DNA from 4 places in the Butyricicoccus sp. AM27-36 genome. Region 3 is predicted to be linked to each of the others. Evidence: predicted binding sites of a transcription regulator. Region 3 holds the regulator's gene; each other region holds the start of a gene.
The links. The regulator HrcA, encoded in region 3, represses chaperone genes, less so after heat shock. The targets are predictions, from matches to a motif close to TGTTAGCACTCNNNNNNNNNGAGTGCTAACA.
Positions count from the first base shown of each region.

Region 1: DW724_RS13885 (NAD-dependent protein deacetylase) is a predicted target of HrcA. The motif match lies at 5,688-5,718, and genes of this name have one in related genera.
Region 2: htpG (molecular chaperone HtpG) is a predicted target of HrcA. The motif match lies at 4,431-4,461, and genes of this name have one in related genera.
Region 4: DW724_RS07890 (co-chaperone GroES) is a predicted target of HrcA. The motif match lies at 1,650-1,680, and genes of this name have one in related genera.

Region 1 covers NZ_QUJR01000012.1:42,710-50,883, reverse strand. The annotation lists gene DW724_RS13945 (hypothetical protein) at 1-46, opposite strand, end outside; gene DW724_RS13940 (Fur family transcriptional regulator) at 69-464, opposite strand; gene DW724_RS13935 (chalcone synthase) at 862-1,164, shown strand; gene DW724_RS13930 (MmcQ/YjbR family DNA-binding protein) at 1,168-1,596, shown strand; gene DW724_RS13925 (hypothetical protein) at 1,664-1,996, shown strand; gene DW724_RS13920 (hypothetical protein) at 2,067-2,255, opposite strand; gene DW724_RS13915 (helix-turn-helix domain-containing protein) at 2,381-2,692, opposite strand; gene DW724_RS15490 (hypothetical protein) at 2,727-2,966, opposite strand; gene DW724_RS15485 (hypothetical protein) at 2,991-3,224, opposite strand; gene DW724_RS13910 (ArsR/SmtB family transcription factor) at 3,369-3,755, opposite strand; partial or broken gene DW724_RS13905 (CGGC domain-containing protein) at 3,903-4,144, opposite strand; gene DW724_RS13900 (heavy-metal-associated domain-containing protein) at 4,288-4,509, opposite strand; partial or broken gene DW724_RS16470 (cation transporter) at 4,718-4,939, opposite strand; gene DW724_RS13890 (Rrf2 family transcriptional regulator) at 5,154-5,597, opposite strand; gene DW724_RS13885 (NAD-dependent protein deacetylase) at 5,719-6,699, shown strand; gene DW724_RS13880 (NAD-dependent protein deacetylase, SIR2 family) at 6,696-7,577, shown strand; gene DW724_RS13875 (NAD-dependent protein deacetylase, SIR2 family) at 7,771-8,174, shown strand, end outside.
Region 2 covers NZ_QUJR01000001.1:577,287-585,460, reverse strand. The annotation lists gene DW724_RS02870 (NAD(P)-dependent oxidoreductase) at 100-552, shown strand; gene DW724_RS02865 (dipicolinate synthase subunit B) at 549-1,133, shown strand; gene DW724_RS02860 (diacylglycerol/lipid kinase family protein) at 1,440-2,348, opposite strand; gene htpG (molecular chaperone HtpG) at 2,489-4,399, opposite strand; gene ung (uracil-DNA glycosylase) at 5,393-6,064, shown strand; gene cysK (cysteine synthase A) at 6,314-7,246, shown strand; gene DW724_RS02840 (S-layer homology domain-containing protein) at 7,725-8,174, opposite strand, start outside.
Region 3 covers NZ_QUJR01000001.1:3,442-11,615, forward strand. The annotation lists gene DW724_RS00015 (hypothetical protein) at 1-153, opposite strand, end outside; gene DW724_RS00020 (Gfo/Idh/MocA family protein) at 252-1,271, opposite strand; gene hrcA (heat-inducible transcriptional repressor HrcA) at 1,577-2,623, shown strand; gene grpE (nucleotide exchange factor GrpE) at 2,652-3,179, shown strand; gene dnaK (molecular chaperone DnaK) at 3,236-5,083, shown strand; gene dnaJ (molecular chaperone DnaJ) at 5,250-6,401, shown strand; gene DW724_RS00045 (RNHCP domain-containing protein) at 6,618-6,794, shown strand; gene ribH (6,7-dimethyl-8-ribityllumazine synthase) at 7,388-7,849, opposite strand; gene DW724_RS00055 (bifunctional 3,4-dihydroxy-2-butanone-4-phosphate synthase/GTP cyclohydrolase II) at 7,930-8,174, opposite strand, start outside.
Region 4 covers NZ_QUJR01000005.1:8,205-16,378, forward strand. The annotation lists gene DW724_RS07885 (THUMP domain-containing class I SAM-dependent RNA methyltransferase) at 364-1,548, shown strand; gene DW724_RS07890 (co-chaperone GroES) at 1,723-2,007, shown strand; gene groL (chaperonin GroEL) at 2,028-3,653, shown strand; gene DW724_RS07900 (type I restriction-modification system subunit M) at 3,919-5,487, shown strand; gene DW724_RS07905 (restriction endonuclease subunit S) at 5,484-6,740, shown strand; gene DW724_RS07910 (restriction endonuclease subunit S) at 6,782-7,315, shown strand; gene DW724_RS07915 (type I restriction endonuclease subunit R) at 7,328-8,174, shown strand, end outside.

The DNA.
Region 1 (8,174 bases), on a different contig from region 3:
GCACTACGGCCAGCAAGCCCGTCATAAAACGAAATTTCTTTGTCATGGTCTGTCCTCCTTTCCAATCGTTATTTTCCCTTGCAGTCCGAACAAGTTCCATAGAGGATCGTGTCAGTCGTGTCCAATATAAACTGTTCGCTCTGCGCCAAAAGCTTTGCGAGCAAAGCTGCGTTACCATCTGCCATGTGAAAGGTCTTGCCGCATTTGATACAGCTCATGTGCAGCGCACCTTTGCAGCCTTCGGCATCAAGGTATTGATAGTAGACCTCGCGCGTGCCGCTCTTGCTGCTCCGACGCACTTTTTCCTCTGTCTCTAACTGTGCAAGGTTTCGATATACGGCGCTCAGGCTGATGTTTTTATCTGCCAAAGCGTCCGCAATTTGCCGTGCGGACAACAGCTCGTCCGGGTGCTGGCTCAAATAGGCAAGCAGAACCTTTCGCTGCCGCGTGCTGTAGCTATGCAAGTCACCGCACCTCCAATTTGCAGTTCATTCGCAAATATTATAATCCAAGAAAGCAAGAAAGTCAATATGCGAGTTGTTCGCAAATTGCAAGTTTTCAATGAACGCAGCTACCGCGAAAATCAAAACCACTTTTACTGTTGCCCAATATGTTTGACTGCATATTTTAGGACTACAATTTCTGGATGTTGGAGTTGCCACTTGTCCAGATGCAGGAGACGCTCGGCAAGGCAGCATCTACTGGATTACATGCTTGATGTATGCCATGATGATAGAATGCTGAATCTGTTCAAGAAGGTTTGCAGACGATATTATAGTCTTTATCCGGAAATGATGGCCTATAAGGAATGGTATGAGGATTGAACGATTCTATCTTAAATCAAAGGAGGATGGTTGCCAAGTGTATAGAAAATGGACAAAGAATGATATAGAAGCATCCAAAGCACGCTTCCATAGGATTTATGTACAATCGCCGATTGAGTATCGCTTTCTCTGTGGTCACGATATTCAGAGCGACGATGATGAGGATGCATTGGATTACTACATGATTGGGGTATGGCTGGTTCAGCATAGGAAATATTCTGATTGGTCGAAAGAGAAATCGTTTGATTTGGCGGAAATTCTTGAATTTATGCGAGTGTGCAGGATAAGAATTCCACGATATATCAAGCGTACAAGATTCTATCGTAAAAAATTAACTTGAAAGATGACACGACAAGGATTATTTACATGGATACACCAGCAGTACGGCACGGAGCCGGAATACCCCTGGCATGATTGGAATGCTGTGCTGCGGCGCAACGACAATGATAAATGGTATGGTGTGGTTCTGGAAGTATCTGCCGATAAGTTGGGATTGCTGGAAGCAGGTATCGTTGATGTCCTTAATGTGAAAAGCGATCCGCTGTTGATCGGCTCTCTTCGCGGACAGGACGGCTATTTTCCGGCCTATCACATGAACAAGGAAAAGTGGCTCAGTATTCAGCTTGGCAAACCGGAACTGGATGATGCCATCAAAGATTTGCTTTCTTTGAGCCATGAGCTGACAGCACCGAAAAAGCGCACCCCAAAGTCAAGAGCAAAAAATCCGGGAGATTCCGCAAATGGCAAAGAAAAAGAAACTGACGAAGGCTGAGTGATGGGAAGCACGCCTCCGGAAAGGCAAGCAGTGGCTGCTCACCTATACCGGCTCACCGAAAAAGATGAACAAGCATTACCGGGAACGCTTTCATGTGGATGCTGTGACGGCTGCCAAAGATTTGCAGGAGCTTGGGGTCAATTATACACAGGAGCAGCTCGACCAGATTAAACAGGCTGAAGAACAGCGGCTCCGGCAGCGGAGAACGGAGCGGAAAGCGAAAGAACGGGAACGGTTAGCAGAACTGTATAAGGACTGCGATGATCGTTTTGCCTTTATTGCAGGCTATACAGATGGCGGCGCACCATTCGGTGTGATGTGGGAAGAAGTCGGCATTGATCTGGGACTGCCATTCAAGGAAAAGGTAAGGCTCTATCACATGCAGATGTTAGGTTGATAATTGTGCAAGCGCCGCCTGCACAATTTGCAACAAAAAGAGGAGCCGGTCAAGGCTCCTTGAAGGTGCGTTATTTCAAAAAGTTGCTCTTATGTTCCAGTGCGTGCAGATTATAGCCAAGTGTTGCCAGGTGCGCGACCTTCAGCGCAACCAAGTTGATGTCGGTGGACATCGCACTGGCAATCTGTTCGGCGGTGTATCCATATTCATAGGTGTAGCGAAGGATTTCATCGCTGTCCATCAGGATCTCTGCTGTCACGAAAGCCCTGCTTGCTATCAACCGTTTCCTATTCTACTAATACTATAATTTCAAAGCATGAAAATGGCCGAATTGATAATAAAAGAGTGGTTGCTATGCACAACCACTCTTAATCAAAATCATTTTTAATGTTGCATTTTTCGATACTCTGTCGGTAACACCTGTACTACATCCTTGAATGCCTTCGAGAATTTTCCCTGAGTTTCGTATCCCACTTGGTTGGCAATATCAGCGATGGAGGCATCTGTTTCCCGTAATAATTTCATAGCCTGACGCACTCGAAATTCCTTCATATAGGTGGCGATAGGCTGGCCGTAGACTGCCTTGAATATTTCCTTTAGAGTAGAGGTATTTATCAAATATTGTTTGGAAAGTTCAGCAATCGTAAATCGCTGATCCAAGTGCTCTGTCAACTGTTGATGAATTTCTTTTATCAATTCGGTTTGCTGGGAGAAGTATTGAGTCAGTTCTTTATGCTCCGGATTTCATGTTGCTCAAATAAATCAAAATTTCCAGCACCTTCAATTTCAAAAGGGAAATTCGAACGGACACAGGAGCAGAAAAAAGTGGGGCAAAAATATGCTCTGAATCGGAACAGGACGGGATTGCGGATGGCTTTCCGGAGCAAAATCGATCCCGTAACTGGTCTGCCTCTACACCGGCATTCTTTAAAACTTCCGGGCAAATGGAAGAAAGCTGTTTCAGATCCACGGAAATGGAAATCCCTTCTGAATATCATAGGGGAAACATCATGGCGGAATCCGCGCAGCAGGCCATACTGTGCGCAGTCACATCACCTGCACCTAAATAGACGGCAGTACCGCCTTGCATATTCCAACCCACGCGACCACTGCGGCAATAGTAAATTTCCAAAACAGAATCCGAAGCATCGTGCCGAAACTTGACTTCTGAAGCAAGAAAAACATTGAAGGATACCTCTATTCCAGGAAAAGTTTCATATGCCTCCACACATCCTTTTCCAGCGGTAACCGCTCGAAACTGTTCTCCAAAGAGTGTGCTATCTGTTCCACCAGCCCGACAATGCTTCAAGACGAGGGTGCCGTTTGGAATCTTTTGGAGTTTTTTGAGCGATAACTTTGGATTCTTCTTTTTTCATGGCGTTCCTTTCTGTGTTTCTACTTGCGATGGACAGGCGATTTTTACAAGCCACTCAATCATGTGGTGGAAATTTTGGGCCGGTTCGGTATCGGCAGCTCTATAATAGACCTCTTTTCCGTCCCGGCGGCTAACGATCAGACCTGCTGATTTCAACTGCTTGAGATGGTGAGAAACTGCAGGACTGCTCATATCTACCATGGCCGAAAGATTGATAACACATTCCTCATAGTGGCAAAGTAACCCCCAAATGCGAATACGGCTGCCATCCCCCAGCTGCTTGAAAATATCGGCTACGGTTTGAAAGTTTTCTGCGCTGGGTATATGTTCCAGTTTCTGCTTGATAGTTTGTCCGTGGTCGTGGGGTAAGTGGTTCTGAACCATTTAGCACTCCTCCTTGAAGTCTATTTTACCATAGGCCGGAGGGAAAAAACTTTACTTCTGAGATGTTTCTGGTTCAGGTCCAGCGTCATGGGTGTAATCCAAGATACGGACACCATCGCCTACCTCTTTCTGCACCAGCTTCCGCATACGTTTGGCAAAAGGACAGGGGGAACCAATGGGAGTCCCTTTGCTGATACAGGAAGCAAAGGCAATGGTGTCTGCACACTGTTCTACCAGAGAACGGGCTCTTAGCACCGCTTTTTTCCGGGGCAGCCACCGCAGTTGATGAAGCCCACTAACTGAATATCGTCCTCTCCCATGAAAGCGCCTTTTCTCTCTCGGATTGTCCGAAAATCCCGGCTTCCGGGACAGCAATCCTCTGTATGCATACAACGAATAATGCCAAGTTTCATATTGGTTTCCTCCTTAATTTATTTAGGGCCGGCCATTCAGATTTGGCCGACCCACTGTCTATTATTATGTAACAAGCTGTCCTCTGGCAATCTTAATGGAACGGGTTATGTGAGCCTTATCAGCCTTCATGGGGGATAATCTCCGTGACTTCGTAGCCCGCCTCGGTAACTGCCGCTTTCAGGGTTTCGTCAGTAACGGACTCCGGGACCTCAACAGTGGCCTTTTTGTCCTCCAGACTTACCTGGACATGGGACGCACCAGGGATACCCTCCAGGGCATGGGTGACATGCTTGACGCAGTTCTGGCACATCATTCCTTCAATCATCAGTTCTTTTTTCATAGTAGTTCCTCCATTCGATTGCTTCATTGTTGTTTGCTTTACGGAAATCTTCTGTACGGGAGATTCCGTAGTGACAGAAGCGGCAAAAACAGGGTCAGGGCGTAGACTATGGAGTTTTCCGTCCACAGAAAGACACTCGGCAGCGGCCAGCCCAACATATGTCCCATTGAGATATAGAACAAAGGGATAGTGAATACAAAGGACCAGATTACTCGACGGCGCATCGCCTCATATTCCTTTTTGCCGTGTCCACCGAGGAGACAGCCTGTACAGCCGAGTTTCCCTTGACCTGCTGTAGGGATGCGCCATAGCCTGCCTTTTCTACAGCGGCGATAATCTGCCCACTGTTTACATTTTTATCGTCGTAAGTCACCACCATACTGTTTTTTAACAGATTGACATTGCATTCTTGCACGCCGGTCAGGCTGGATACGCTTTTTGTACCCTAGCTTGGCAGGCCGCACAAGTCATGCCTGTGATATTGTACTTTTCCTGCATATTTGAAACCTCCTTTTCTGGAAAGCAGAATACCCATACGGGGCATAGGTCTCTCCGGTTCTCAGTATAGAATCGCAAGGAGGTCTTGTATTTCCCGTTCAGAAGAATTTTTGTCCCAAATGGAAGAGCTTCTGAAAATCGATCCGTTATAAACGCTGCAAGGGCATCCCTTCCAACTTCATGTGATATTGTTCCAGCACATCTTTCAGCGTGATTTCTTGCATTCTTTGTTCCGCTGTTTTTTGAATGTCCAAGTAAAAATCCCGCAGCACCAGTTGGATATTTACACCCACGCCACAGGCAGGATTGGTGTGGATGTCCTGATGGAGCAGAGGCTTGTTGCCCTCTACTGCTCGATAGGCATCCAGCAGAGTGATTTTCTCCGGCTCACGAGCCAGGGCAGGCCGAGGATGTCCCTTCACGCTGACTAGCAGCCCTCCTTTCCGCAAGGCGGACATGAGCTGGCGTACATAGGCAGGATTGGTTTGAACGCTTTCTGCCAGTTTGTTGCTAGTTAGGTCGCAGTCTGGGTACAGAGCGATAAAGGCTAAAATATGAACGGCATCGCTAAGCCGGGTGGGGTATTTCATGGCAAATCTCCTTTTTTGATGTTATTTTTATTATAACAACATATTGACAGCGGCGCAAGCAAATGCTAATATGAGTTGTAGTAATAATAAAAATAACACCCGCTCGAAAGGAATGATGACAATGAACTTCTATGATGATTTGGTCATGCAGGCACAGATGAATTATTCCAGGCACTATCCTATCTATGCTTCCGGCAGTACGCCTTATCAGCTGACTGACAAAAAGCCGCTGCCGTATAGCGAACAGATCCATCGGTTGGTACAGGAGGTAAAGGAAGCTGACTGTGTGGTAGTGGGCGGAGCCTCCGGCCTGTCCGCTGCCGGTGGCGGAGATTTTTACTATGAGGACAACGACTCCTACCGCAAATACTTCCGGCCTTTTGCGGAGAAGTACCACTTCAAAGGTGCTTTTGCAGGGATGATGCACCCCTGGGAGACCCGGGAAGAGTATTGGGGGTATCTTGCCACCTTCCTTCACACCACCCAGACCGCACCTGTGCGTCATCCCTATCTGGATCTAGACGCTTTGTTGAAAGGCAAGGACTGCTTCATCCTCACCACCAACCAGGATACCCAGTTTGTCAAACTCTACCCGGAGGAGAAGGTGGCGGAGATCCAGGGAGATCACCGGTTCTTCCAGTGTGCCGCCTGCTGTACCGATGACACCTGGGATGCGGTAAAGCCAGTGGCTGATATGGTGGCCGCTATGGGGGATGGCACGAAGATTCCCACGGATCTCATTCCCCGGTGCCCTCACTGCGGCGGCGAGGCATTCCCCTGGGTGCGAGGATATGGGAATTTCCTGCAAGGAAAGAAATATGAAGAACAGTACGAAAAAATTTCTCGCTATGTACTGGAACACAAAGACAGCAAAATTCTGTTCCTGGAGCTGGGTGTTGGCCGAATGACTCCCATGTTTATTCAGGAGCCTTTCTGGAACATGACCCTCAGCTTTCCCCATGCCCGGTATATTGCTGTCAACAACAAGTATGACTTCCTGCCCAAGCAGTTGGAGGACAAGGGCATGACCATTGTGGCCGACATTGCTCAAGTGCTACGGGATGCACGGAACACCATGGAAAGCGGAGATAACGATCAATGAGGGTTGGAAACCAAGCGGCGCTTCAGGAACTTGCCGAGCGTATTGCTCAAGCAGATGCCGTTGTGATCGGAGGTGGCTCCGGCCTGTCAAGCGCGGCTGGATACGACCACTACCATTGGTCCCCGGCACTTTCGGAGGCATTGGCTCCCTTTCGCGAACAGTATGGCTTTACCTCTCCGCTGGCTGGATTCTACCATTGCTTTTCCAGCTATGGAGAGCAGTGGGGGTATTACAGTCAATATATCCGCTTCATGTGGGAAGCCCCTACTGGGCAGCCCTATCTGGATCTGCAAACGCTTATTGCAGATAAATCTGTCTTTGTGCTGACCACCAATGTGGATCAGCAGTTTTTTCGGGTATTTCCCCAGGAACAAATTTGCGCTTTTCAGGGAGACTTTAGCTACTGCCAGTGCAGCCAGCCCTGTCGGGATGATATTTGGAAAAACCGCGAACTGGTAAAGGAACTGACCGGTCGCTTGGTGGGTGTGCACCTGCCGGAGGAAGCTGTTCCTCGTTGCCCGGATTGCGGGCGGGTGCTGGTGCCTTGGGTACGAGATGATACCTTTCTGGAGGGAACCTTCTGGCAGGATAACCTGCACCGCTACCATAGATTCCTGCGACGCTGGATAATGGATCAGTCCGACAAAAAAGTCCTGCTGTTGGAACTTGGCGTGGGTGAGATGACGCCCAGTATCATCAAACTGCCTTTCTGGGAACTTACTGCCAAAAACGAAAACGTCTTTTATGCATGTCTTAATCGAGAGGCATCTCATAGGCCAGAGCATCTGCGGGGACGCAGCCTGTATCTGCAAGGAGATTTGGCGGAAACTCTAGCTGCCCTCCGGCAGGAGCGCTCCATCGCAGCAACCATAAAATAGAAAGGGGCGAACGAATATGATTGATTGGAACCCTATTGCGAAAAAATTCAGAGAAGCGGACGCTATCTTGATCGGGGCCAGTAACGGACTGTCCATAACCGAAGGACTGCATTTGTTTGCGGACAATGCGGCCTTTGAAAGACTGTTTGGGGATTTTAAACGGAAATACGGCCTTGGGTGTATTTTGCAGGGCATGATGGCTGGATGGCCCAGCGAGGAGGAAAAATGGGCCTTCTGGGCCCGACTCATCCATCATTACTGCGGGCAGTACCAGCCGACGCAGGTGATGAACGATTTGAAGGCCATTGTGGGAGAGAAAGATTACTTTGTCGTCACATCAAACGGAGAAGGTCACTTTGAACTGTGTGGCTTCGATCCGACGAAAATCTATGAGATTGAGGGCAACTGGTTTACGATGCAGTGTGCCCGCCCCTGCCACGACACCCTCTATTCAAGTTTAGAGGTGGCCGAAAAATTATCGGCTGCTGAACAGGGCGGCCATGTGCCTACAGAGTTGGTGCCGCGCTGTCCCAAGTGCGGAGGTCCCATGGATATCCACATGGGCGCGGGTCAGAGAATGATTCCGGATACCGCTGC
Region 2 (8,174 bases), 570 kb from region 3:
GCTATCCCTCCTTCGCTTGCAGTCTATGCGAAGGCAAACCCGTTTATGCGCCAAACCGCTAACGCCTTCCCTACCTGCGAGGGAGCACTTCAGCTCGCGATGGAGCAAACTGCGTTCACGCTGCAAAATGCACGCTGTCTGGTGATTGGTGCCGGACGGATCGGCATGCTTCTTGCACGCAAGCTGTACGCTCTCGATGCACAGGTTACGGTCTCCGCACGCTGTACGCGCGATTTTGCACGCATCGCCGCCGCAGGACTGCACGCACTGGATACACGCAGGCTCGCCGGTCATCTTGCCGGTTTTGACCTGATTTTCAACACCGTACCCGCCCCGATCCTGACAACCGAGGTACTGTCCGACATGAAACCGCCCTGCTTCATCATTGATCTTGCATCTCTGCCGGGCGGTGTTGCCGCCGATACCCTGCTTCCGGATGGCTGTCGCGTGCTGCACGCACTGTCTCTTCCGGGCAAGGTAGCACCGCTCAGCGCTGCACGCGCGGTATTCGATACCGCGGACACCATTCTGCACGAGGAGGGCATCTTATGAGCAAACTCCGCATTGGCTTTGTACTGACCGGTTCGTTCTGTACCTTTGCCAAGGTCATGCCGGTTATACAAGCACTCATCGAGCGCGGCGACACGGTCACGCCGATTCTGTCCGACAGCGCCGGCACACTCGACACCCGCTTTGGCACAGCCGCGCACTGGCGTCAGGAGCTGACCGCACTCACCGGCGTCTCCCCTATCGACAGCATTGTTTCCGCCGAGCCGATTGGACCGAAGGCGCTGTTTGATATACTGATCGTTGCGCCGTGCACGGGCAATACACTCGCCAGACTGGCGCACGGTCTGACGGACACGCCCGCGACCATGGCGGTCAAAAGCCATCTGCGCGGAGAACGTCCGGTCGTGCTGGCGGTCTCCACCAATGACGGTCTGTCCGGCAGCGCCGCAAATCTCGGCACGCTGCTGAATCGCCGGCATTACTATTTCGTGCCGCTCCGGCAGGATGCGCCGCACAGCAAGCCGCGCTCGCTTGTCGCAGATATGACGCTGATTCCCGCTGCCATTGACGCAGCCATGAACGGCAGACAGCTTCAGCCCATCCTGCTTGCACCCAGCGTATAAAAAAAACGCAAAGCTGACACTGAATCGTGACAAGTAATTATTGTGCCGCAAAGAACGGTGTGACCGTGAAAGTCACGCCGTTTTTTCTATGATCCCGGGCTCTGCCGATACGGAGATTGCCACTTCGTCCATGAAATTGAATCAGTTTACTTTTGATAAACAGCAAAAATCAACCGCCCCTTCCTTTCGGAAATGGGCGGTTGTCTTTGCGTTTGTGCTCCTTGCACACCTGAATCCGCCGACTATCCGTAATACGGCTGCATTCGTTCCTTATCACGGTTAAGCCAGCATTCTGCAGGACTTTTCTTATGATTCTTTGCCTTCCGGCTCCTTGCCGGTGGCAAATGTGATCGCACGGCTGCAGTTGGTAATCTGCACATTGTGCAATGCGCCGCCGAACTCGCCGTCCAGTGTCCACGTCACCTCGTCATCGGACGAAAAACTGATTTTTGACGTGCGGAAGTACGCGAAGCGGTTAGATTCGACATTATGCGTCAGCAGGTCATTCGCCAGCCACTGCAGCTCCATCGGATTCTCGACCGGGTAAATGAGCAGCACCTCGTACAGTCCGTCATCCAGCGCCACGCCATCCGGCCGGATGGTCTTGAAGCCGCCGACCGACACCGTGTTTGTCACCATACCGTAGATGAAATCGTCCTCTATCTGCGTTTCCGCGCTGTTCACGCGGATGTGGTAGGTTTTGATGTTGGTCAGCGCCTTAATGCCCTCGATAATATACGCAGCACGCCCGAAAATGTTCTTGGTCTGCTGCGGTGTCTCGTAAGAGACCTCGGTAAACGCGCCGAACGCCGCAACATAGTTAAAATAGCGATCGTTGAAGCGGCCGATGTCCAGCGCCTGCAGCGTATCGCCTGCCGCAATAACCGCCGCCTCAGCGGGCACCTTGGAAATGCCCAGACTGAACGCGAAGTCGTTTGTCGTACCGGCAGGCACATAACCGAGAACCGGACGGGTCTCCGCCTGCATAAGACCGGTAATCACCTCGTTCAGCGTACCGTCACCGCCTGCACACACAATGCGATCGAACTCGCCCGCACGCTCCCGTGCAACACGCGTTGCATCCTGCGCACCCTGCGTGATATAAATCGTCACATCATATCCTGCCTGTTGAAATGCGGTCACACAGTCGATGATCTTTCCGCTCATTGCACCGCGTCCCGCATGCGGATTGAGTATCCACAGCATTCTCTTCATGTTTCATCACCTTCCGGTTTTGTTCATAAATAAAATGTAGTATCGACGCAGCCGCGCCGCATCGCTATTCTCAATCCATCAATCATTCACTCTTTTATCCCAAGTATACTATCTATATACTAACTATATTATTATATATCTCAGGAGAGCAAATTGCAAACAGCATTTGCATAAGCCACCGGATCATCCACCGGCATACCCTCGATGAGCAGCGCCTGCGTATACAGGATATCCGCATAGGTGCTTACCTTATCCGAGCCTTCCGCCTGCAGCGCACACAGCTTCTTAAAGATCGGGTGCTCGGCATTCAGCTCCAGAACACGCTCGGCGTGTACGCTCTGACCGCCGTTGACAGCAGCCTGCTGGTTGAGCACCTTCTCCATCTCGAGCGTTACCGGGCCTTCGGCACGCAGGCAGCACGGATGGCTCTTGAGGCGGCTGGTCAGCTCGACCTTCTTAACCTTGCCCTCGAGCACCTTGCCGAGTGCTTCGAGGACATCCTTGTTGTCCTCACTCAGCTTTTTGATCTCTTCCTTCTCGTCCTCGCTGTCCAGACCGAGGTCTGCATCCGCGATGGACTTGAATTCCTTATCGTTGTACTTAGCGAGCATCTTGACGCAGAACTCATCAATGCTGTCATCCATACACAGCACCTCGTAGCCCTTGTCGGACAGCGTTTCCATAACCGGCAGCAGCTTGATCTTGTCGATGGTCTCGCCGCAAGCATAGTAGATATACTTCTGGTCTTCCTTCATGCGGGAAGCGTACTCCGCGAGCGATACCAGCTTGTCCTCCGTGGAGGAATGGTACATCAGCAGATCCTGCAGCAGCTCCTTGTGCGCGCCGTACTCAACATAAGCGCCGTACTTGATCTGACGGCCGAACGCTGCCCAGAACTTCTCATAATCCTCGCGCTTGTCCTTCTGCATCTTGAGCAGCTCGCTCTTAATTTTCTTCTCAAGGCTCTGCGCGATGGCCTTCAAATGGCGGTCATGCTGCAGCATCTCACGAGAGATGTTGAGCGACAGGTCTGCCGTATCAACCATGCCGTGTACAAAGCTGAAATGATCGGGCAGCAGATCCGCGCACTTGTCCATGATGAGCACGCCGTTGGAATACAGCTGCAGGCCCTTCTCATAGTCCTTGGTGTAGTAGTCCATCGGTGCGTGAGACGGGATGAACAGCATTGCCGTGTACGTTACCGCACCTTCCACGCTGGAATGGATGTGGCACAGCGGCGGCTGATAATCGTAGAACTTCTGCGTATAGAAGCTGTTGTAATCCTCGTCCTTCAGTTCCTTCTTGGACTTCTTCCAGATCGGGACCATGGAATTGAGGGTCTCATTCTCGGTGTACTCCTCCCACTCCGGCTTGTAGTCATCGCCTGCATCTGCCGGCTTCTCCTTCATGCGGGAGCGCGTCATATCCATCTTGATTGGGTAGCGAATGTAATCGGAATACTTCTTTACCAGACCCTGAATGCGGTACGGCTCGAGGAATTCATCGTAATTCTCGTTCTCCGTATTATCCTTGATGGTCAGCACGATCTTCGTGCCGTTTTCTGCCTTTTCGCACGGCGCAACCGTGTAGCCGTCTGCACCGTCGGACTCCCAGCGGTTGGCCTCATCGCTGCCTGCCGCACGGGATACGACCTCAACATGCTTTGCGACCATAAATGCCGCATAGAAGCCAACGCCGAACTGACCGATGATGTCGATGTCGTCCTGCTTTTCGTTTTCGTTCTTGAACGCCAGCGAACCGGAATGCGCGATCGTACCGAGGTTGTTCTCCATTTCCTCGGCAGTCATGCCGCAGCCGTGGTCCTCGATGATAAAGCGGCGGTTTGCCTTGTCGAGCGTCAGCTCAATCGGCAGGCTGTCGCGGGTGATACCGGTCTTGCCTTCCTTCATTGCATTATAGTAGAGCTTATCCGTTGCGTCGGATGCGTTGGAGATCAGCTCACGCAGAAAGATTTCCTTGTGCGTATAAATGGAGTTGATCATCAAATCGAGCAGGCGCTTGGATTCTGCCTTAAACTGCTTGGTTGCCATGATTACATACACCTCTGTGTTTGTTGTTTGGTATTAGCACTCTCAATCGTCGAGTGCCAACATTGATATAATAAGCCTATTGCGCAAAAAAATCAAGTAGGGTTTGTAAAATTCATGGTTTGTTCAAAATCGAAATTGAGAATTGGATATGCCCGAACCATGCAGGCGGTTCACCCTATTCGGACGGAGAATTTTTACGTGAACCACGGCGGGGAGTGCCGCTGCGCGCGGCAGGCGCACAAGAGGGTAGACAACCTGCGGTTTTCCACCCTCTTGTGAATCTCCCCTTTTCCCTTAGAGGGCACGGCGGTAACGGTAGAGAGGAGACCGCTGCGAAAAAAAGAGTACGGCAGAGGATTTTTCGTTCCGCGTTGTATCCGCCTATTCGTAGTGTCGGATACCGTACTGCTACATCCAATTTGGGTCTACGCAGGCGCGGCATAACAGTGCCGCGCAACACGATTACGGGTGCATATCGCCTATATCCGTAGGATTTGGATAATCTGCACAGGCAAAACATTTGCGCGGCACGGGTATGCCGCGCCTGCGTGGAGTAAGCCGCCTGTGTAGCAGTACGGTATCTGGCACTGCGAATAGGTAGAGGAATGGACGCGCAATGCGCGCCCCTACGGAACGGTAACCCGACTGCCGTACTCCTTTTCGGAGCGGTCTCTTCTCTACCATTACCGCCGTACTATCAAACAAAGGAAAGGTAGGAGTTCAAAGAGGAAGGGAAACCATGGGTGTCCCTTCTTTTTTGTCCCCGCGGCGGACGCCGCACGTTCCTCACCGCCGCAACGGCGGAATCCTCGCCCGGAAATGGCGAACCACCTTCGCAGTTCGGGCACACCGGAAAACCCGTGCCTGCGACCAGTGCAGCCCGGATAGGACGAACTGTCTGCGCGATAGGACGCTCCCTATCCATTCTCAATTTTGACACACCCCCTTTCCTATGCTATACTAAAGGTAAGAAAACAATTTTGGAGTGATAGCATGGTACATCTTGGCAACGATTGGGACGAGATCCTTGCCGGTGAGTTTGAGCAGGATTATTACAAGCGCATTCGCTACTGGCTGAAAAAGGAATACGCCGAGCAGACCATCTATCCGGCGGCAGAGAACATCTTTAATGCTCTGCGGTACACGCCGTATTCCAAGGTCAAGGCCGTCATTCTCGGGCAGGACCCATATCACGGTCCCGGACAGGCGCACGGACTTTGCTTTTCGGTTCAGCCGGGTGTTCAGCCGCCTCCGAGCCTGCAGAACATCTTCAAGGAGCTGCAGAGTGATCTTGGCATTGTGCCTCCCAAGGACGGCACGCTCACCAAGTGGGCGGAGCGCGGTGTGCTCATGCTGAACACGACTCTGACCGTACGCCGCGGGCAGGCGAACAGCCACAAAAACCTCGGCTGGACAACCTTCACCGACCATATCATTGAAAAGCTGAACGAGCATGAGCAGCCGATCGTCTTTCTGCTCTGGGGCGGCAATGCCCGCAGCAAAAAGAAGCTCATCACCGCACCGCAGCACCTTGTGCTCGAAAGCGTGCATCCCTCTCCTCTGTCGGCGTACAATGGCTTTTTCGGCTGCAAGCACTTCTCCAAATGCAATGCGTTTCTCGAAGCGCACGGCATCGACCCCATCGACTGGGATCTCAATCATTAAATCGTGAGCTTCCGCACCATTTTCCGGGTGCGGAAGTTTTTTTGACTTTTTTCAAAATTCCTATTGACAAACAGGAGTTTCGGTTGTATATTTAATTCATACAAAACACATATGATTAAAGTGAATTAAGGAGAGTGATCTCTATGATGATCCGGCGAATGTGTCGATGTTGCATCGACTGAGTTTTCCCATCATTCCTTATTAACATCACATTCTAATTTTTCTTAATTTTGAAAGGCGGTTTATCCCATGTCTGATATTAAAAAGAGCTTCTCCGATCTGATCGGCAACACCCCGCTGTATGCGGCTGAAAAGTTTGCAGCTAAGGCTGGCGCTAATGCACAGGTTCTCGCAAAGCTGGAGTACTTTAATCCGGCCGGTTCCGTTAAGGATCGTATCGCAAACGCTATGATCAACGAGGCTGAGAAGTCCGGCGCACTCAAGCCGGGCGCAACCATTATCGAGCCGACCTCCGGCAACACCGGTATCGGTCTGGCAGCAGTTGCAGCCTCTCGCGGCTACCGCATCATCCTCACCATGCCGGAAACCATGAGCGTTGAACGCCGCAACATGCTGAAGGCATACGGCGCTGAGCTGGTTCTGACCGAAGGCACGAAGGGCATGTCCGGTGCGATTGCAAAGGCAAACGAGCTGGCTAAGGAGACCCCGAACAGCTTCATCCCCGGTCAGTTCGTAAACCCAGCAAACCCGGCTGCACACTACGCAACCACCGGCCCCGAGATCTGGGAGCAGTCCGGTCACAAGGTTGACATCTTCGTTGCAGGCGTAGGCACCGGCGGCACCGTAACCGGCACCGGCAAGTACCTGAAGGATCAGGACCCGAATGTCAAGGTAGTAGCTGTTGAGCCGGATACCTCCCCGGTACTGTCCACCGGCAAGGGCGGCCCGCATAAGATCCAGGGTATCGGCGCCGGCTTCGTTCCGGATGTACTCGACACCAAGGTTTACGACGAAGTTATTCGTGTAGCGAACGAGGACGCATTTGAAACCTCTCGCCAGTTTGCTCACAGTGAAGGTCTGTTCGTAGGTATTTCCTCCGGTGCTGCTCTGTGGGCTGCTGTTGAGCTGTCCAAGCGTCCGGAAAACGCCGGCAAGGTTATCGTAGCTCTGCTGCCTGATACCGGCGACCGTTACCTGTCCACCCCGCTGGTTTCTGAGTAATTTTAATTCTCAAATCCTGCAATTCTCTCCAAAAATCCATTCATCTCCAAATGTATAAAAAAGACACCTCTGCATAGCGGAGGTGTCTTTTTAATTGAAAATGGAGAATGAACGTAACGTTTCTCCAGTTTTCGCCCACGCATTTAACAACGAAAAACCACCCTGCGAAAGCAGGGTGGTTGCAGTCTGTCAAAAAAGTATTATTTTAATTTTTACGCTTCGTGCGGCAGCACGCATAAAATAGAATTTGCGAAGCAAATTCATAAATTCCGGGAGCATGGTCCAGACCACCCTCTCTTGCCGCTATGCGGCAATTCACCTTGTGTATCTCGGAATTTATACAAGGGAAGAAAAAATGTGTCCGCAGGACGCGGTTTTTCTTCGAGATTCGCTCGAAAGCGTGGTTTCGAGCGAGAGGCTGTTCGGAAAACGAAGTTTTTCGACAGCCTCACCACCCTGCGAAAGCAGGGTGGCTTCGTTATATCCTGGAATAATAAATTGCAGTAACCGTGCCGTCCTCGATGGAGGGATAGCAATGCCGGTAGGTACTGCCGGTGCTTGTCGGCGCATTCAGCTGATGGTACGGCTGGCTGACATCGATAGCTACGCAATCGGCGGCCGCCGGAATGCTCACTGTACCCTCACCGTCTGCGAAGGTGAACACGCCGTTCGTGTACGTTACCGTGCGGTCGATCGCGCGTTTGCCGCTCAGCGAAACGTAGGTAACACCGCCGACTCGTCGGAAATCCGTATACCCCATCAGACCAGTATACGTCACCGAAGGATCATAGTTCTCGATCACAACATCGCAGTAATTCTGCGTGCCGATACACAGGTTGACCAAATCGCCGCGGCTCTGATACACAGCGCCGCTGCCCTGCACGGTCAAATGCGTTGCCCGATAGAGCATCACCGCCATCTCCGCACG
Region 3 (8,174 bases):
GCAGAATATACCGAGAATGCCGGTAACGGTGAGTGCTGCACCGTTTGTGCCGTTCAAAGTGACGGAGCCGCTGAATTGTCCAAGCACCAGTGAAACGGCGCTGCACAGCCAGAACATGGAAAGCCAGCGGGCAATGGGAATGTTGTTGTTCATAATCTCTACCTCCTTGCCATTATAATAGCAGAGAAGATGAAAATATGCAAGAAAAAGCAGAGCCTTTCGGCTCTGCTTTTGTGCGATTTTACAATATATTAATACTGTACCTGAACCGGCTTGCCGGAGTGGAACGAATCCGTAATCGCGTAGGTAACGAGGGTTGCCTTGGTGCCGTCGTAAACGGTCAGCTCGGGCTTGCGGTCCTTCTGGATGCAGTCGATAAAGTCCACCATTTCGAGCAGGTACGCCTCTGCGAAACGCTGCGGGAAGTTCTCGACGATCTCCTGACGGGCACCGTACTGATCGTAAACCATTACACGGTCCTTCCACGGTACACCGGCTACGCGGATATGCGCCTCGGTGCCGACGATTTCGGTCTCGGTGTGGTAGCCGTGCGGTGCAGTGCGGCCAACGTGCAGGAAAGCGACCGTGCCATTGTCAAACTTGAGCATTGCCATGCCGGTCTCGGTGTCACCGTTCTCGGCAAACTCGGGGTGCTTGAAGTTGGTGCCCGCGGCGTAAACCTCGGTAACCTCACCGCCGAGGAACCAGCGCATCAGGTCAATGTCGTGCGAAGCCGCGTCAATGAAGATGCCGCCCGAGGTCTTGGAGAACTTGATGCAGCTCTCGACCAGTGCTTCCGGGTCCAGGCCGGTAGCCTTTACCAGATACGGCTTGCCGATGCGGCCTGCGTTGATCTGTGCCTTTGCATCCGCATAGGACGGATCGTAGCGGCGCATAAAGCCAAGGAAGAAGATCTTGTCCGGGTGACGTTCAACAGCAGCCTCAGCGCGCTTGCACTCCTCGAGCGAGCAGCCGAGCGGCTTGTCGGTGAAAACGTGCTTGCCTGCATCGAGCGCGTACTCGATCATCCAGCAGTGCTCCGGAGAGGAGGAGACGATAACGACAGCTTCGATGTCTGCCTCGTCAACCATTTTCTTGTAGTCCGTGGTGGTGTACTCTACCTTGAGGTAGTCCTTCGCCCAGTCCAGCTCCTTCTGCTCGAGCGAGCAGGCAGCGACCAGCTTGCAGCCGGGAATCTTGAACGCGAGATTCTGCGCGTGTACCGAACCGAGACGGCCCAAACCGACGATGCCAACTTTGATTTCCTTCATGTTTTTTCTCCTTTTTATAGAGCGGATTTTCTCTCTACGGCAATCGAACGATTGCCTGTCTCTCTCTCATACTAATTCTATCACTGCGTGGACGCGAACGCAAGGAAAAACGACCAAATCAGAGCGTTTTTTATACGGTGAAAACTGGCATTTCAGCACTCGGCAGGCGGGTGTGATAAAATTCCGATGATCATTTCATAAATTGTTCACAAACAGCACTTGACTTTGCCCGTATGTGGTGGTAAATTAAGTTTAGCACTCGGGGAGATGGAGTGCTAACAACCGAAAGAAAGGAGTCTGCTTCGGTGGAGCTTTCGGAACGTAAAAAGCAAATACTCAAAGCCATCATCGGCGATTACATCCGCACGGCTGAACCGGTTGGCTCCAAGGCATTGACCGAGGGACACGAGCTGCCGTTCTCGTCCGCCACCATCCGCAATGAGATGAGTGAACTGGAGGACATGGGCTACCTCGAAAAGCCGCACACCTCTGCGGGGCGAATCCCCTCACCGCAGGGTTATCGACTGTATGTGGATGAACTGATGGAGCGTCCGGCCGACAATGCGGAGGACGGAAACGCACTGCAGAACAGCGTGCTTACCAAGGTACGCGAGCTTGACCACCTCATTCAGGAGGCCGGCAAGCTGCTCACCAGTCTGACGAATTACGCGTCGGTTGCTATCACACCGGCCATGACGCAGATCGCCATCCGGCAGTTTGAGATCATTGCAGTCGATAAGATGAATTTCGTAATCGTAGTAGTTACGGATTCGGGTACGGTCAAGAATAAAATGGTCCGCACGGTGGCTGAGGTCTCCAAGGATGAGGCCGAGCTGCTCACCTATGTACTCAACCAGACGCTGACCGGACTGCCGCTCTCGAGCATCACCGCCGAGCGATTCGACATTGTGCGCCGCGCCGCGGGATTGACCGCGCTGCTCGCTCCGGTAGCCGAGTACATCGCAGAGCTGATCACCGAGCTGAGCGACCAGAAGGTTTACCTCGACGGTGCCAGCAAGCTGCTTCGTTTTCCGGAGTACCGCGATACGAAAAAGGCACAGACGCTGCTCGATTACATGGAGGACGACCGCAAGCACCTGCTGCCGGCCACCCGCAAGATCGACGGCATCCAGTTCTTCATCGGACCGGAAAACGGCGAAAACCCGCTGAGTGAAACCTCGGCGATCTACGCAAAATACGATATCGGCAAGATCGGTCAGGGTGCGATCGGCATCGTGGGTCCGACCCGCATGGATTACGCCAAGCTGTCCGCACAGCTCAGCCGCTTCGCAAAAGGGCTGAACAAGCTGATTGCCGAGACATTTTTAGATGAAAAAGACGGAAATCATTGATTTCCTGTAAACGGAGGCACAAAACGACATGAGCAAAAAGACAAAGCCGGAGGCGGAAGAGCAGGAGCAGGTAAAGACCGAGGCTCCCGCAGAGGAGACCGCCAAGGCTGATGCAAAGCCCGCGACGGACTGGGAAGCCAAGTATAACGACTTGAACGATCGTTATCTCCGCATGGCGGCGGAGTACGACAACTTCCGCAAGCGCAGCCAGCGCGAGCGCGAGCAGGCGTACACCGATGCAGTCAGCCGCGCCGTAACCGCACTGCTGCCGACCTACGATAACCTCGAGCGGGCGCTCAAGGCAGAGACTGCCGACACCGAATATAAAAAGGGTGTCGAGCTGACCATGACGCAACTGACCGAAAGCCTCAAGGGCATTAACGTCACCGTCATCGACGCTGCTGCAGGCACCGCATTCGATCCGAACTTCCACAACGCGGTTATGCACGTTGAGGATGAAAACCTCGGTGAAAATGTCATCGCGGAAACCTTCCAGCAGGGCTTCCAGATCGGCGATAAGGTTATTCGCCATGCGATGGTGAAGGTTGCAAACTGATTACTAACTACTAATTAAAGTAAACTAAATCCTAACTATTAAGGAGTGTATTTATTATGGGTAAGATCATTGGTATTGACCTTGGTACGACGAACTCTTGTGTATCTGTTATGGAGGGCGGCGAAGCCGTAGTCATCCCTAACGCTGAGGGTGCGCGCACCACTCCGTCTGTTGTTGCATTTTCTAAGGACGGCGAGCGTATGATCGGTCAGGTCGCTAAGCGCCAGGCTGTAACCAACGCTGACCGTACCATTATTTCTATCAAGCGTCACATGGGCACCGACTACCGCGTAAACATCGACGGCAAGCCGTACTCCCCGCAGGAGATTTCCGCTATGATCCTGCAGAAGCTGAAGGCTGACGCAGAAGCATACCTCGGCCAGCCGGTAAATCAGGCGGTCATCACTGTTCCGGCTTACTTCTCCGACTCGCAGCGTCAGGCTACCAAGGATGCCGGCAAGATCGCAGGTCTGGAAGTTCTGCGTATCATCAACGAGCCGACCGCTGCTGCGCTGGCTTACGGCGTAGATAAGGAATCCGAGCAGAAGATCATGGTTTACGACCTCGGCGGCGGTACGTTCGATGTATCCATCCTGGATATCGGCGAGGGCGTTCTGGAGGTTCTGTCCACCGCAGGTGATACCCACCTCGGCGGCGATGACTTCGACCAGCGCATCATCGACTGGATGGTTGACGAGTTCAAGAAGTCCAACGGCATTGACCTGTCGAACGACCGTATGGCTATGCAGCGCCTGAAGGAAGCTGCTGAGAAGGCGAAGATCGAGCTGTCCGGTATGAGCCAGACCTCCATCAACCAGCCGTATATCACCGCTGACGCTACCGGCCCGAAGCACCTCGAGCTGACCCTGACCCGCGCAAAGTTCAATGAGCTGACCGCAGACCTCGTTGAGCGCACCATGGGTCCGGTTCGTCAGGCAATGAGCGACGCTGGTCTGTCCGCTTCCGATCTGTCCAAGGTCCTGCTGGTCGGCGGTTCCACCCGTATCCCGGCTGTACAGGAGGCTGTTAAGGGCATCACCGGCAAGGAAGGCTTCAAGGGCATAAACCCGGACGAGTGCGTAGCAATCGGCGCATCCATTCAGGGCGGCGTACTTGGCGGCGAGGTCAAGGACGTGCTGCTGCTCGACGTAACTCCGCTGTCCCTCGGCATTGAGACCCTCGGCGGTGTATGCACCAAGCTGATCGACCGCAACACCACCATCCCGACCAAGAAGAGCCAGATCTTCTCCACCGCAGCTGACAACCAGCCGTCGGTTGAGATCCATGTTCTGCAGGGCGAGCGCGAGATGGCTGCAGGCAATAAGACCCTCGGCCGCTTCACCCTCGACGGCATCGCTCCGGCTCCGCGCGGTATTCCTCAGATCGAAGTTACCTTCGATATCGACGCAAACGGCATCGTAAACGTATCCGCTAAGGACCTCGGCACCGGCAAGGAGCAGAAGATCACTATCACTGCATCCACCAATCTGTCTCAGGATGAGATCGACAAGGCTATGCACGAGGCTGAGCAGTACGCTGAGCAGGATAAGAAGAACAAGGAAGCAGTTGAGGTTCGCAATAACGCTGAGCAGTTGGTATTCCAGTCCGAGAAGGCACTGACCGATCTGGGCGACAAGCTGTCCGCAGATGAGAAGGCAGGCGTTCAGGCTGAGATCGAAAAGGTTAAGGAAGCGCTCAAGGGCACCGATACCGATATGATCAAGGCTGCAACCGAGGGCCTGTCTAAGAAGTTCTCCGATCTGGCCGGCAAGATCTATCAGCAGCAGGCACCGCAGGGTGACCCGAACATGGGCGGCGCTCAGGGTGCAGGCGCACAGGGCGGTCAGCAGGGCGACTTCGTAGACGCTGACTTCACCGAGGTCAAGGACGACGACAACAAGTAATAACAGATAGGAGTTAGGAAGTAGGAGTTAGGAGTTATGGCTGCCGGTTTTCGGCAGAGTGCAGCGAGATTGCACGGTATCAAAACTCCTGTCTCCTCACTCCTATCTCCTCACTAAGAGAAGGCGCGCTTCGGTGCGCCTATCCCTGTGTATAGGATGATTTTTTATGGCTGATAAAAGAGATTATTATGAAGTGCTCGGCGTACAGAAGGGCGCAAGTGATGATGAGCTGAAAAAGGCATACCGCAAGCTGGCGCGCAAGTACCACCCGGACCTCAACAAGGATAATCCGGAGGCTGCGGATAAGTTCAAGGAAGCAAACGAAGCGTACGAAGTGCTGTCCGACAAGGAGAAGCGCGCCAAGTACGACCAGTTCGGCTTTGCCGGTGTTGACCCGAGCTACGGCGGCGGTGCCGGTGCAGGCGGCTACGGCGGCGGCTTTGACATGGGCGATCTGGGCGACCTGTTCGGTTCGTTCTTCGGCGGCGGCTTTGGCGGCGGACGGTCATCCCGCCGCAATGCACCGCAGCGCGGCGAATCCATCCGTCAGACGGTGATCCTGTCCTTCGAGGAAGCTGCATTCGGCTGTGAGAAGGAGATTACGGTCGAGCGCATCGAATCCTGTGATGACTGCGGCGGCACAGGTGCCGCAAAGGGCACCACGGCGGAGACCTGTCCGAACTGCCGTGGCACCGGCGTTGTTACGCAGACCCAGCGCACGCCGCTCGGCATGTTCCAGACGCAGGGCGCCTGCCCGAACTGCCGCGGCACCGGCAAGATCATCAAGAAGCCGTGTCCGAAGTGCGGCGGTCAGGGCCGTGTCCGCAAGACCCGCAAGTTCAAGGTCAACATTCCGGCCGGTATCGACGATGGTCAGTCCATCCAGCAGCGCGGTCAGGGCAATGCAGGCGTGAACGGCGGTCCCGCAGGCGATCTGTTCGTAACGGTTGCCATCCGTCCGCATCCGATCTTTACCCGCAACGGCTCGGATGTACATGTCGATATTCCGATTTCGTTCGCACAGGCCGCACTCGGTGATACGCTGCAGGTGCCGACCATCGACGGCCGCATCGAGTACAAGATTCCGGAAGGCACGCAGACCGGCACGACGTTCCGCATGCGCGGCAAGGGCATTCAGAATGTCAACGGACGCGGTCGCGGCGACCAGTATGTCCGCGTAAACATCGAGGTGCCGAAGAACCTGTCCGACAAGCAGAAAAAGCTGCTGCGCGAGTTCGAGGAAACGTCTACCGACGAGAATCAGGTAAAGCGCAAGAGCTTCTGGGATAAGGTAAAGGACGCACTCAAGGATAAATAATTAAAGAAGCATTGCTTTTTGAACAAATTCGGTAAACTGGAGCTTGTGCGCTGACCGGGAGGTCGGCTGTACAGGAATCCGTGAACCACCTCCCCAAAGGACGAAAAATATCGACTTTTCAGGAGGAATTCCCATGAATCGGGAGAATAAACGCAAGCAATAGCAAAAGGGTTATTACAAAACGCATGCATGTGACGACAGTTTCACCTGCAGGGTGTGCGGCCGTCCGGTCGTGCCCGCAGGTGCGGTGTACTGCACTCTAACCGCGCAGCGGCGGACGATAACCCGATGAAGCTGATGTCCATCGCCATGAAGCCGGTGGCGTTCCCGCCGTTCCCGTTGGAGCGGATTGAGAAGCTGACCGCGCTCATGGGCGGAGAAGGCTCGGTATAATAAAGAAAACCACCCGGGATTTTCTCGGGTGGTTTTCTTTTGCGGGATAAAAATTGAAAATGGAGGATGGAGATGGAGCAGCAAAATTTACAAAACCGTGCTGGATTTCTCTAACGGATTCTGCTATATTAAAAAACAGGAGGTACGGTATGAGAAAGAAAACAATGTGGGCTGCTGTCGGCATCGCAGTATTGCTGATTTGCTGTGTGGTATATTTTCGTCCGATGTCGCTATCCGATTGCATAGGCGCAGATGATCGAATTGTGCTATCCATCAGCACGTTAAGCGTTCCCAACGGAGAAGCAGGCATCGACACGGCAGATTATAACGATATCACGACGGAACAGCAGAAAAGTATAACGTCTTTGCTGGAAAATTGCACATATACACGTTCTCTGCGCACATTGCTGCCGCAGACATCGCTGTCCGATATCGGCGGAAAAACAGCGGCGCTCTACGTCTATCATGATGATTCACTGCTGCATTCTATCCAAATCACAGAAAACGGACAGCTTCTGTTGGACAATCGAAGCTACAAAATAAAGAATGCCGAACAGCTGCTTGACCAGCTGACCGGCATTTTTTGTACGATTTTAGATCTGCGGCAGCAGGTTTGCCAGCTCGAGAGCGGCAATCGCTGCATCGGCGCCCTTGTTGCCGGCCTTGGTGCCTGCGCGCTCGATGGCCTGCTCGATGTTCTCGGTGGTAACCACGCCGAAGGTCACCGGCACACCGGTCTGCAGGTTGACCTGTGCAATGCCCTTGGCAGCCTCGTTGCACACGAGGTCGTAGTGGCTGGTCGAGCCGCGGATAACCGCGCCGAGGCAGATAACTGCATCATACTTGCCGCTCTGCGCCAGCTTCTGCGCCGCCAGCGGAATCTCAAATGCACCCGGAACCCATACGAGCGTGATGTCATCCGTGTCCACACCGTGACGAACCAGCGTGTCCTCCGCGCCGGAGATCAGCTTGGAAACGATAAATTCGTTGAAACGTGCACCAACGATTGCAAACTTGCCCTTGGTTGCTACTAACTTGCCTTCGAGTACCTTCATCTTAAAATCTTCCTTTCAATATGGTGAACAGATATATTGCAGGGCGAGGTGAGGTCATCCCGCCCTGCGGGATAGATTGATTACAATGTTTCACTAAAGAGGTGACCCATCTTAATTTTCTTGGTTCTGAGGTAGAACGCGTCGTCCTTCTGCGGTGCAATCTCGATCGGCACGCGCTCGGTGATCTCTACACCAAAACCGTCCAGACCGTAAATCTTCTCCGGATTATTGGTCAGCAGGCGCAGCTCCTTTGCGCCGAGGTCCTGCAGAATCTGAGCGCCGATCCAGTATTCACGCAGGTCGGGCGCAAAGCCGAGCTTTACGT
Region 4 (8,174 bases), on a different contig from region 3:
TTTCCGCTTGGAACATCAATACCCACTGTGTTCATATTTACCCATTGCCGATTCTATCTGTTTGCTTACATGAATGCGCTGGCTCTACCTGCACAAATCGAACACTGCTTTAATCCGCACACGGCGCGGGAAAAAGGTTTAGTGGCCTACGGGCAAACCTTGGTGTCTCCCTCTTGTGCCCGTGCAGAGCAGGCAAGAGCCTGTTCGCTTCTCAAGCGATAACGCTTCGGATAGCGGCATTCAGCAAACCGCGTTATCTCGTCGCAAATCTTGACAAAATCCTTAAAAACCGATACAATATAAAGGTTAAAAAGGACTTTCGGCTCCTGCTATGACGGCGGGAGCCTTTTTGGAGGAAACACGATGGAACTTACATTATGCTGCCCGACTTTATTCGGGCTGGAGGGCATCGTCGCGGATGAGCTGCGCTTCGGCGGCAGGCTGACCGACGTGCACGCGGAAAACGGCCGCGTGCTGTTCACCGGTGACGAAAACACGCTTGCATGGGCGAACCTGAACCTGCGGTGCGCCGAGCGTGTGCTCATCCGCATCGGCACATTCAAAGCCAAAACGTTCGACCAGCTGTTCGAGGGCGTAAAAGCACTCCCGTGGGAGCAGTTCATTCCGGCGGACGGCGCATTTCCGGTCAAGGGTCACAGTCTGGACTCCGCGCTGCACTCGATTCCGGACTGCCAGAAGATCATCAAAAAGGCAGTCGTATCGCGTCTGGGCGCGAAGTACGGTCAGACCTGGTTTGATGAGATTGGTGAAAAGTATCAGATTCAGTTCGCCATCATGCACGATGTGGCTGAGCTGTACCTCGATACCTCGGGTGCCGGTCTGCACAAGCGCGGCTACCGCGCCAACAGCAATGCCGCGCCGCTTCGTGAGACGCTGGCGGCGGCTATGGTCAAGCTGGCGCGCTGGCGCGGGCGCGATCCGTTCCTCGACCCGTTCTGCGGCTCGGGCACGATCGCGATTGAGGCGGCCATGATCGCGCAGCGCCGTGCCCCCGGTCTGCTGCGCCGCTTTGACGCGGAAAAGTGGAGCTGCTTTGACAAGTCGGTCTGGCAGCAGGCGCGCGAGAGTGCGCTCGACCTTGCCCAGCCGGACGCAAAATTCGATATTGTCGGCAGCGACATCGACCCGGACTGCGTGCAGCTGTCCATCGAGAACGCGCGCAAGGCCGGTGTAGCGAACACGGTGTTCTTCGAGCGCGCGGACGCAGTAAAGCGCGATTACAGCGGTGCAGGCGTACTGTTTGCCAATCCGCCGTACGGTGAGCGTCTGCTGGACTTGCAGCAGGCGGAAAAGCTGTACGCCGACCTCGGCAGAGCGACAAAAAACAGCCCGATGAAGCAGTATCTGCTCAGCTCGGACCCGCTGTTCGAGCGTTGCTACGGCCGCAAGGCGGATAAGCGCCGCAAGCTGTATAACGGCATGATCAAGTGCGAGCTGCATATGTATTTTAAAGACCCATCTGCACAGGATAAGCCGGTAAATAAGCACTCCGACCGTCCGTCTGCTAAACGACCGGCAAAACACTGAGCAGTACAGGGCACTGTTCATAATTTGTTCAGAAAATTTTTGTGAAAATTCCGGATTACCCCCTTGCATATTGCGGCTCCTTGGTGTAAGATAATACTCGAAGTTAGCACTCGGGTAATTTGAGTGCTAACCCCCAACATTGTAAAATCTTATTTTTCATAGGAGGAATCCATTATGAAGCTCAAGCCCCTTTGCGACCGCGTAGTTATCAAGATGGTCGAGGCGGAGGAGACCACCGCAAGCGGCATTATTCTTACCGCATCCGCACAGGAGAAGCCCCAGGTTGCTGAAATCATCGAAGTAGGCCCGGGCGGTGTTGTTGACGGCAAGGAAATCAAGATGGAAGTTCAGAAGGGCCAGAAGGTCATCACCGGCAAGTACACCGGCACCGAGGTTAAGCTGGACGGCGAGAAGTATATCATCGTTCGTCAGAGCGACATTCTGGCAATCGTAGAGTAATTTTCAGGAGGTAATTCATCATGGCTAAGCAGCTTATTTACGGCGAGGACGCGCGCAAGGCTCTGCAGCGCGGTATTGATCAGCTCGCTGATACCGTTAAGGTAACCATCGGTCCGAAGGGCCGCAACGTTGTACTGGATAAGAAGTACGGCGGTCCGCTGATCACCAACGACGGTGTTACCATCGCTAAGGAGATCGAGCTGGACGACGCTTTCGAGAACATGGGCGCACAGCTTGTTAAGGAAGTTGCCACCAAGACCAACGACATCGCAGGCGACGGCACCACCACCGCTACCGTTCTGGCGCAGGCTTTCGTTCGTGAGGGTCTGAAGAACGTAGCAGCAGGTGCAAACCCGATGGTAATGCGCCGCGGTATCGCCAAGGCAGTCAAGGCTGCTGTTGCAGCGATTGCTGAGAACTCCAAGAAGGTTGACGGCACGAACGACATCGCACGTGTAGGCGCTATCTCCTCCAGCTCCGACGAGATCGGCACCCTGATCGCAGAGGCTATGGAGAAGGTTTCCACCGACGGCGTAATCACCGTTGAGGAGTCCAAGACCGCTGAGACCTACTCTGAGGTTGTTGAGGGCATGCAGTTCGACCGCGGTTATATCACCCCGTATATGTGCACCGACACCGAGAAGATGGAAGCAAATCTGGATGACGCTCTGGTTCTTATCACCGATAAGAAGCTGTCCAACATTCAGGAGCTGCTGCCGATCCTCGAGCAGGTCGTTAAGGACGGCAAGAAGCTGCTGCTCATCGCTGAGGACGTTGAGGGCGAGGCTCTGTCCACCCTGATCGTAAACCGTCTGCGCGGCACCTTCACCTGCGTAGCTGTTAAGGCTCCGGGCTTTGGCGATCGCCGCAAGGATATGCTCCGCGACATCGCAATCCTGACCGGCGGTACCGTAATCTCCGAGGAGGTTGGTATCGAGCTGAAGGACGCTACCATGGATATGCTGGGTTCTGCCCGTCAGATCAAGGTAACCAAGGAGAACACCACCATCGTTGACGGTGCTGGCGACAAGCAGGCTATCGCAAACCGCGTTGCTGAGATCCGCGGCGCAATCGAGCGCACCACCTCCGATTTTGACCGTGAGAAGCTGCAGGAGCGTCTGGCTAAGCTGGCCGGCGGCGTAGCAGTTATCAAGGTTGGCGCTGCAACCGAGACCGAGATGAAGGAGCAGAAGCTCCGCATCGAAGATGCACTGAACGCAACCCGCGCAGCTGTTGAGGAAGGCATCGTAGCAGGCGGCGGCGTAGCTTATGTAAACGCTATCGCAGCGGTTGAGGCTCTGGCTGCCGAGGCAACCGGCGACGAGAAGACCGGTATGCAGATTGTTGCACGCGGTCTGGAAGCACCGATGAAGCAGATCGCTGCCAATGCAGGCATCGAGGGCGCAATCGTTGTTGATAAGGTAAAGCACGCTGACAAGGTTGGCTACGGCTTTGACGCTGCAACCGAGACCTACGGCGACATGATCGCAAACGGCATCGTTGACCCGACCAAGGTAAACCGTTCCGCACTGCAGAATGCAGCATCCGTTGCTTCGATGGTTCTGACCACCGAGAGCCTGGTTGCTGATAAGAAGGAGCCGGTTCCGGCTGCTCCGGCTGCACCGGATATGGGCGGCATGTACTAAGCAGTACCGAAAAACGCTGAAAACACTGGGGATTTCAAGGGTTAAAAGGCAAACTTACCATAAACTTACGATAATTATCAGTGAAAAAGCGTCAGATGTGTATAAGACCTCTGTCTGTATTTTGCAGGCAGGGGTCTTTTGTCTTGCAGGAATGTGAAAAGGTTGGCATCATGCTGATCTTCTTTTTTTGACTGAGGTTTGAAAAAGGTGCGGTATTATGGTACAATTTGCATATAACGAACAGCAGAGCAACGGAGGGTGAAGAATGGTTGACACCAAAAAGGAACAGGAGCGAGAAGAACTGCATCGCGCGATATGGGCGATTGCGGATGAACTGCGCGGTGCGGTAGACGGCTGGGATTTTAAGAATTATGTTCTCGGCACGATGTTTTACCGCTATATCTCGGAAAACCTGTGCAATTACATAAATGACGGTGAGGCTGAGGCTGGCAACGATGATTTCGATTTTGCCAAGATGCCGGATGAAGAAGCAGAGGAAGCACGCGAGGGATTGGTAGAGGAAAAAGGTTTCTTTATTCTGCCGAGCGAGCTGTTTTGCAATGTTCGTGCAAATGCCGCGAATGACGAGAACCTGAACGAAACGCTCGAGCGTGTGTTCCGCCATATCGAGGAGTCGGCACAGGGCAGCGAGGCCGAGAGCGACTTTGCCGGTCTGTTCGATGATTACGATGTCAACAGCAACAAGCTGGGTTCGACGGTCGCTAAGCGCAATGAGAAGCTCGTGAAGCTGCTGAATGGCGTTGGCGAAATGAAGCTGGGCGATGTCAAGGATCACTCCATTGACGCATTCGGCGATGCGTATGAGTATCTGATGACCATGTATGCCTCTAATGCAGGCAAGTCCGGTGGTGAGTTTTTCACTCCGGCGGAAGTATCCGAACTGCTCACACGGCTCGGCACGGTCGGCAAGACGGAGATCAACAAGGTTTACGATCCGGCGTGCGGTTCGGGTTCGCTGCTGCTGAAAGCGGAAAAGGTGCTCGGCAAGGATGCAATCCGCAACGGCTTCTATGGTCAGGAAATCAATATCACGACCTACAACCTGTGTCGCATCAATATGTTCCTGCATGATGTAGGTTTTGATAAATTTGATATTGCGTGTGAAGATACGCTGCTCAGTCCGCAGCATTGGGACGATGAGCCGTTCGAGCTGATTGTTTCCAATCCGCCCTATTCCATCAAATGGGAGGGCGATGACAATCCGCTGCTCATCAATGATCCGCGTTTTGCACCGGCAGGCGTGCTTGCGCCGAAGAGCAAGGCGGACATGGCGTTCATCATGCACAGCCTGTCGTGGCTGGCGTCCAACGGTACGGCGGCGATCGTTTGCTTCCCGGGCATTATGTACCGCGGCGGCGCAGAACAGAAGATCCGTAAGTATCTGGTCGATAACAACTATGTGGACTGCATCATTCAGCTACCGAGCAATCTGTTCTTCGGTACTTCTATCGCAACCTGCATTATGGTGATGAAGAAGAACAAGACCGACAACAAGACGCTGTTCATCGACGCGACGAGCGAGTGTGTTAAGGTTACGAACAATAACAAGCTGACGCCGGAAAACATTGACCGCATTGTTGACGTATTTGCAAAGCGTAAAGACGTCAAGCATTTTGCACATCTGGCGGAGTATGCGGAAATCGTCGAGAATGACTATAACCTGTCTGTATCTACCTATGTAGAGGCTGAGGACACCCGTGAGAAGATCGACATTGTAAAGCTCAATGCGGAGATCAAGGAAATTGTGGCTCGTGAGCAGGTGCTTCGTGCGGAGATTGATAAGATCATCGCAGAAATTGAGGTGGACGTATGAGCAGACTGGACGAACTGATTAAGGAGCTTTGCCCGGATGGGGTTCCGTTTCTTAAAATCAAGGACGTATATACTCGATTAAAAGGAACCCCGATAACAGCGGGAAAAATGAAAGAAATTGCTTGTGATGATGGAGAAATTAGAATATATGCTGGTGGAAAAACCATTATAGATGCACATGAAATAGATATTCCTAAAGCTAATATTACACGAGTTCCGGCAGTATTGGTTCAAAGTAGAGGCGTTATTGATGTTGTATATTGTGAGCGACCATTTACTTTCAAAAATGAGATGTGGGCGTATACGACTGATAATATAGTAAGCGTTAAGTTTCTATACTACGTTCTAAAAAACCATATACAATTTTTTAGAGATGCTGCTTCAGGAATGGGGTCATTGCCGCAGATTTCGTTGAAAATAACAGAAGAATTTCAAATTCCCATTCCGCCGATAGAAGTTCAAAATGAAATTGTCCGTATTCTGGACAATTTCACGGAGCTTACAGCGGAGCTTACAGCGGAGCTTACAGCACGCCAGAAGCAGTATGAGTTCTATCGGGATAAACTGTTAGACTTTGGTGTCCTCGGGGGGGCAAGTGAGTGCGTATGGAAAACACTTGGAGAGATTTGTGATGTTAGAGACGGTACACATGATAGTCCTAAAGCGGTTAGTGAAGGAAAGTATCTCATTACATCAAAAAATATCAAGAATGGGTCAATAAACTTCAAGGGTGCATATTTTATCAGTCAAAATGATTATGATAAGATAAATATGCGTAGTAGAGTAGATATTTGGGATATACTATTTACGATGATAGGAACTATTGGAGAGATTGGAATAGTATCGGAACAGCCAAGTTTTGCTATAAAGAATATAGGGCTTATAAAAACAGGGGATGAACTATTATCTCGTTTTTTAAGGCATTATTTAGTTTCTACAAGTGTTAAATCGTATATTGAAACTAATAAAAGTAAAGGTACACAATCTTTTTTTGCATTAGGGAAATTACGTAATCTTCCTGTTCCGATACTGTCTAGAGAGGTAATGAAACGACTAGTCCATGTCCTCGACAACTTCGATGCCATTTGCTCCGACCTCAACATTGGTCTGCCTGCCGAGATTGAAGCACGCCAGAAACAGTACGAATATTACCGCGATATGCTCTTGACATTTGCAGAGTCCGGCAACACAATTAGCAGAGCAGAGCAGAGCAGAGCAGAGCAGAGCAGAGCAGAGCAGAGCAGAGCGCTCTAATTAAAATTTTGCAGTATGTGTTTGGGTATGCAAATCTGACATTGGATAAGATTTCTGAAAATTGTGACCGTCAGAGAAAGCCTGTAACTAAAGGCAAAAGAGCATCGGGAAAGTATCCGTATTACGGTGCTTCTGGAATTGTTGACTATGTGGCTGATTATATATTTGACGGGGATTATTTACTTGTATCTGAAGATGGAGCAAATCTTCTTGCAAGAAGTACCCCTATTGCTTTTTCAATCTCGGGGAAAAACTGGGTCAATAATCATGCACACGTTTTGAAATTCGATACTTACGAGTTAAGACGTTATGTGGAAATATATCTTAATTCGATTGATCTTAGTCGGTACATTTCTGGTGGCGCGCAGCCGAAACTTAATCAGGAGAATTTGAATAAAATTGTTATTCCGGTTCCTGATAGTGAAAGAGTGAAATATATCGTCACTATCCTTGACCGTTTCGACACCCTCTGCAACGACCTGTCCGCAGGTCTGCCTGCTGAAATCGAAGCACGCCGTAAGCAGTACGAATATTACAGAGATAAGCTGTTATCTTTCAAAGAATTACAAAAATAAGGGGGCGGTGATGTGCCGTACTTTAATATTGTAGCGGAAACATCGGAAAATACCGTTGTCACAGAATATGAGCCGGTCAAACGACGTTCAGACAGTTATCAGAGCGAAGCCGAACTGGAGCAGGAGTTTATTCATCTGCTCGGAGAACAAGGCTATGAGTATCTGCCGATCCATACCGAAAAAGATTTGATTGCCAATCTCCGAAGCAAGCTGGAGGAGCTGAACAATTATCAGTTCTCTGATACGGAGTGGGAATCCTTTTTCAAAACCTGTGTGGCTAATCCGAATGAGCATATCGTCGAAAAGACGCGCAAAATTCAGGAGGACAACATACAGGTGTTGACCCGTGATGACGGTTCCTCGAAAAACATCACCCTTATTGACAAGAAGAACATTCACAATAACCGCTTGCAGGTTCTCCATCAATATGCCGTCAGCAGGCAGGAGGGCGCAAAGCATGATAACCGTTATGATGTTACGGTGCTGGTCAATGGTCTGCCGCTCGTCCATATTGAGCTGAAACGCCGTGGTGTTCCAATTCGTGAGGCGTTCAATCAGATTGACCGTTATCAGCGTGAGTCTTTTCAGGCTGGCAGCGGACTGTTTGAGTATGTGCAGATTTTTGTTATCTCTAATGGCACGAATACTAAATATTATTCCAATACGACCAGATATAATGCTGAGGATGAGAACAAAAAGTGCGGTTCAAGCAAGAAAAAGACAAGCAACAGCTTTGAGTTTACCTGCTTCTGGGCGGACGCGCATAACCGCGTTATTCCGGATTTGATCGACTTTACCAAGACGTTTTTCGCAAAGCATACCATTCTGAATATCCTTACGCGGTACTGTATTTTTACCT